DNA from 2 places in the Streptomyces sp. NPDC059224 genome. Region 1 is predicted to be linked to the other one. Evidence: riboswitches for the same ligand, from Rfam matches in the RefSeq annotation. Region 1 holds a riboswitch; the other holds the start of a gene.
What was found. A riboswitch is a leader RNA that binds a small molecule or an ion and turns the genes downstream of it on or off. The one in region 1 is predicted to bind cyclic di-AMP.

Region 1 (2,380 bases):
GTGCTCAAGCAGCCGTCGCTGCCGGAGCCGGTACAGGGCCAGCCGAGTGATCTGGTCGTCCGGGCGGCGGAGTTGGACAGGACCCGCGGGCTGCTCGAGGAGATGCTCGTCCGGCACACCGGGCGGACGGCGGCCCAGGTCCACCAGGACCTGGAGCGGGACCTGGTGCTGGACGCGCGGGCGGCGCTGGCGTACGGGCTGGTGGACCGGATCGTGCAAAGCCGCAGGAGCACCCTCGACCTGCCGGACGCGGGGTGAGTGTCCGATGCTGCCACCGGAGCTGCCGCCGCTGCCCGCGCTGACCCGCGCCGAGGGCGAGTTGGTCGACCGTTACCTGGACGTGGTCGACCTGCTGGGCCGGATCAACCCGGCGCAGAACGAGGACACCTATCGTGGGCTGCGCGCCGCGCAGGCGCTGGTGCGCGCGGCGGCCGAGCTGCGCGACGCCCTCGCGCTGATGCACCGGCGGGGCGAGACGGAGCTGCACGGCGACACGCTGGCACGGGCGTTGCGGGTGCTCGACGGCGAGCGCCGGACCGCGCGCGTCGCACTCCCGCCCGACTGCGTACGGTGACGCCCGCCGACGTCCGGGGCGAGACGTCCACCGGTCGATGGGACCGGAGTTGAAACGACCCAGTGGGGTTACGGCCGTTCGGCGGAGTGTGGCGTGGTTTTACCTGACCGCGGGGGCCGCTCAAGATGCGCGCACGAAGGGGCCCGCGAGGGGTTCCGGTGCAGGTCCGGGGCTACGCAGGGCAGTTGACGACTAATCGAACACAACTCTGTCCACCCGAACGGGTGGGTGGTGAGTAACCCCACAAATCCCCGATTCGGTTGGGATTTTCGGACACGCGTGAGTGAGGATCCCTGTCTGACGACAAGCCCCCGCCACCGCGGCGGGGCGATCCGTGCGGACGCCGAGTCCTGCCGCCGCCCGGATGACCGGTCGACGGAAGTGGATCGGCAGGAGTGGAGGACCCGAGCACGACGGGTCGCCGGCACGGTCGCACCACGACCGGACCGGGCAGCCCTTGGGGTGAAGCCGTGGCAACGCGGCCGGGCAACTTCGCCAGCCCGAATCCGACAGGTCATCCTTCACAGGCGGCTGACGAAGGGTTGCGCATGACTGCGCTCAATCGTGTCCCGTCGCTGATGGCGCGGGCCGGCACGGCCTCGGCGCTCACCATCGCCGCCGTGGGCGGCTCCATCGTGATCCCCGGTGTCGCCTCCGACGCCTCGGCCGCCACGATGGGGACGAAGGCACTTCAGGTCGCGGCCTCGAAGAAGGGCGCGCCCTACAGGTGGGGTGCCACCGGACCGAACCGGTTCGACTGCTCAGGGCTCACCCTGTACTCGTTCAAGAAGGCGGGCAAGAAGCTCCCGCGAACGGCGGCCCAGCAGTACAACAAGACCCGTCACATCTCGGCCGGCAAACGCAAGGCCGGTGACCTGGTCTTCTTCCACTCGGGTTCCAGCGTCTACCACGTCGGCATCTATGCCGGGAAGGGACGGATCTGGCACGCCCCGAAGACCGGGGACGTGGTGAAGCTCCAGAAGATCTGGACGCGGAGCGTCTGGTACGGCCGGGTCAGCTGACTCGCACAGCGGCACCCCTCAGCAGGCCGGCGGGAACTCGGGGCTACGGTTCCTGCCGGCCGGCTGCGGTGACCGTGCCGGCCCGGACCGCCCAGGGCAGTTCGATGAAGACGGTCTTGCCGCCCTCCCGGGTGGGGCGCACCCGGAGCTTGCCGCCGCACTCCGCGGTGAGCCAGCGGATGATGACCATGCCGCGCCCGTTGTCCTGCTGCACCGCGGCAGGGAGTCTCTTGGGGAAGCGCGGATGGCTGTCCGTGACGCCGATGCGCAGCTGTTCGTCACGGTCGAGGACGAGGTCCACCGTGAAGGTGGGCGACTGGCCGAAGGTGTGCTGCACCGCGTTGGTGGCGAGTTCGGAGACGATGAGGCGGATGGTGTCCGCGGTCTCCGTCTCCGGTGGCAGCCCCCATTCGGCGAGGGTGCCCAGCGCGTAGGAGCGGGCCGTGGAGACCGAGGCGGGATCGCTCGGCAGAGTGATGGATGCTTCCAGGTGGTCTGCCATGGCGACGTCGTCCCTTTCCCACGGGACCGGAGTCCGACACACGGTGCGGATGGTTCGAGTACGGTCCCGGACTGGTGCTTCTTCGCCAGACTGCCATTACCAGGGTGGCCAGGGGAGCGATCCACCAAGATATGCATATATCTGTCGCTCGATGCGGTGAACTCTGCGACCCCAGAGTGTATTTGGGCGGCTCGGAAGGAGTAAGGAGTAGCCCATGCAGAACGGTCCCGCGGTGCGCCGTCGGAAACTGGGCTCCGAACTGCGCACTCTGCGCACCGGCGC
Region 2 (2,380 bases), on a different contig from region 1:
GGTTCCGCCACGCACGCGCCCGCGTGCCGGCGCGTCACGACGAAGCCCTCGGCCTCCAGGGTGCGCAGGGCCTCGCGGACGGGGACGCGCGAGACACCGTAGCGGCGGGCCAGGAGTTCCTCGGTGAGCCGGCTGCCGCGCTCGTAGACACCCGCGACGATGTCGTCCCGGATCGCCGTGCATACCGAGTGCGCCGGAATACGCATGTCCGACCTCCGCCTTAATCCCCGTGAAACGCCGCCGAGTGGCGTCCGTTCCGTGACTCTATTGCAATGAGCGGGAATTTCCGACGGCGGCCCTGAATCCATGCATATTTTTTGGACATCGGGTTCACGAAAACGACGAAAGCCCCGGCTCGGGAGCCGGGGCTTCGGCACACTCGCCGCGTGACGTCACACGGTCGTCGCCGCGTTCGGGTCAGACGTCGACACCGTGCTTGCGGAGGTAGGAGACCGGGTCGACGTCCGAGCCGTACTCCGGGGTCGTGCGGGCCTCGAAGTGGAGGTGCGGGCCGGTCACGTTGCCGGTCGCGCCGGAGAGGCCGATCCGCTCGCCCGGGGTGACCTTCTGCCCCACCGAGACTCCTATCGACGACAGGTGGCCGTACTGGGTGTACATGCCGTCGGCCATCTTGATGACGATCTGGTTGCCGTACGAGCCGCCCCATCCGGTGGAGACGACCGTGCCGGTACCGACCGCGTGCACCACCGTGCCGGTGGCGGCGTGGAAGTCGATGCCGGTGTGGGCGCCGGAGGACCACAGGGAGCCGCCGGTCCGGTAGCCGGTGGAGACGTACGAGTCGGAGATCGGCGCGACGAAGGCGTTGAGACGCTTGCGCTCGGCCTCCCGCGCGGCACGCACCTCGGCCTCGCGCTCCTTCTTGGCCTTGGCCGCCGCCTTCTTGCGCGCGGCCTCCTCGGCCGCCTTGCGCTCGGCGGCCGCCGTCTGCGCGGCGGCCTGGGCGTCGATCTGCTCGGCGACCGAGTCGCTGACCGTGATCACCGGAGTGAGGCCGGTCTGCTCGACCGAGTTCTCCGCGGCGAGCGCCGGGGCTGCCGAGACGGTGCCGATGACACCTGTGGTGGTGAGGGCCGCGATACCGGCGGCCTGCGCGGTGGTGCGCTTCACCCGGCCGGGACGACGGTGCTTCCCGGAGGCGCACATGAACGCCATGTAGAGGCTGGTCCTTTCCTTCCCTCTCGCCTACCGGGTTAGCTGACGGGTTCGGAGCAGGAAGGTCTCCTACGGGCGCCCTCGCGGCTCGCGCGGGCGTCCGATTCACCCCAGGGACTGCATGGGTCCCCGGCTCCCCTGGCTCGCGCCGTACGGGGACTCGGCGATGACTGTCCGGTGCCGCGGGCGCGGCTCGGTGCCTGGCGGACAGTCCGGAAGAACCTATGAGGGCGTCCTCGCAATCCTCAAACGGATCGCGGTTTTTGTCGCGCATCCCACAGGGCAGACAGGCAACCTCCGCCCCAATTCGGACATTTCAGAGCCCCGGTGACCCGAGGGTCACCAGGGCTCCGGGCGCACGCGTCCCGCTACTCCGCGGCGACGACCGTCACTTCGCCGATGCCGAGGGCCTCGACGGGCTCCTTGATCTGCGCCGCGTCGCCGACCAGGACCGTCACCAGGTGGTCGACCGGGAAGGCGCTCACGACCGCCGCGGTGGCCTCCACGGTGCCGGTGGCGGCCAGTTGCCGGTAGAGGGTGGCCTGGAAGTCGTCCGGCAGATGCTGCTCGACCTGGTCGGCCAGGGTGCCGGCGACGGCCGCCGCCGTCTCGTACTTGAGCGGCGCCACGCCGACCAGGTTCTGCACGGCGACGTCACGCTCGGCGTCCGTGAGGCCCCCGGAGGCGAGGGTGCGCAGCACCGTCCACAGGTCCTGGAGCGCCGGGCCGGTGTTCGGGGTGTCCACGGAGCCGCTGATGGCGAGCATCGAGGCGCCGCTGCCGTCGGGGGCGGAGCGCAGCACCTGCCCGAAGGCACGGACGCCGTAGGTGTAGCCCTTCTCCTCGCGCAGGACGCGGTCCAGGCGGGAGGTGAGGGTGCCGCCCAGGCAGTAGGTGCCGAGCACCTGGGCGGGCCAGACGCGGTCGTGCCGGTCGGCGCCGACGCGGCCGATGAGCAGCTGCGTCTGGACGGCCCCGGGGCGGTCCACGATGACGACACGGCCGGTGTCGTCCGCGGTGACCGGGGGCACCGGCCGGGGCTGGGCGGCCGTGCCGCGCCAGGCGCCCAGGGTCTCGCCGAGCAGTTCGTCCAGGTCGATGCCGGTCAGGTCGCCGACGACGACCGCGGTGGCGGTGGCGGGCCGCACATGCCGGTCGTAGAAGGCGCGTACGGCGGCCGCGTCGATCTTCTCGACGGTGTCCTCGG

Region 2: another riboswitch for cyclic di-AMP. It lies ahead of ACFXI4_RS21010 (M23 family metallopeptidase); the one in region 1 lies ahead of ACFXI4_RS32515 (C40 family peptidase).

What each region holds. Positions count from the first base shown of each region.
Region 1 is NZ_JBHZAN010000033.1:9,552-11,931, forward strand. Features, by position in the region: gene ACFXI4_RS32505 (ATP-dependent Clp protease proteolytic subunit) at 1-258, shown strand, start outside; gene ACFXI4_RS32510 (hypothetical protein) at 266-574, shown strand; cyclic di-AMP (ydaO/yuaA leader) riboswitch at 906-1,119, shown strand; gene ACFXI4_RS32515 (C40 family peptidase) at 1,123-1,596, shown strand; gene ACFXI4_RS32520 (ATP-binding protein) at 1,640-2,098, opposite strand; gene ACFXI4_RS32525 (helix-turn-helix domain-containing protein) at 2,313-2,380, shown strand, end outside.
Region 2 is NZ_JBHZAN010000018.1:69,230-71,609, forward strand. Features, by position in the region: gene ACFXI4_RS21005 (GntR family transcriptional regulator) at 1-206, opposite strand, end outside; gene ACFXI4_RS21010 (M23 family metallopeptidase) at 418-1,173, opposite strand; cyclic di-AMP (ydaO/yuaA leader) riboswitch at 1,186-1,349, opposite strand; gene ACFXI4_RS21015 (M16 family metallopeptidase) at 1,542-2,380, opposite strand, start outside.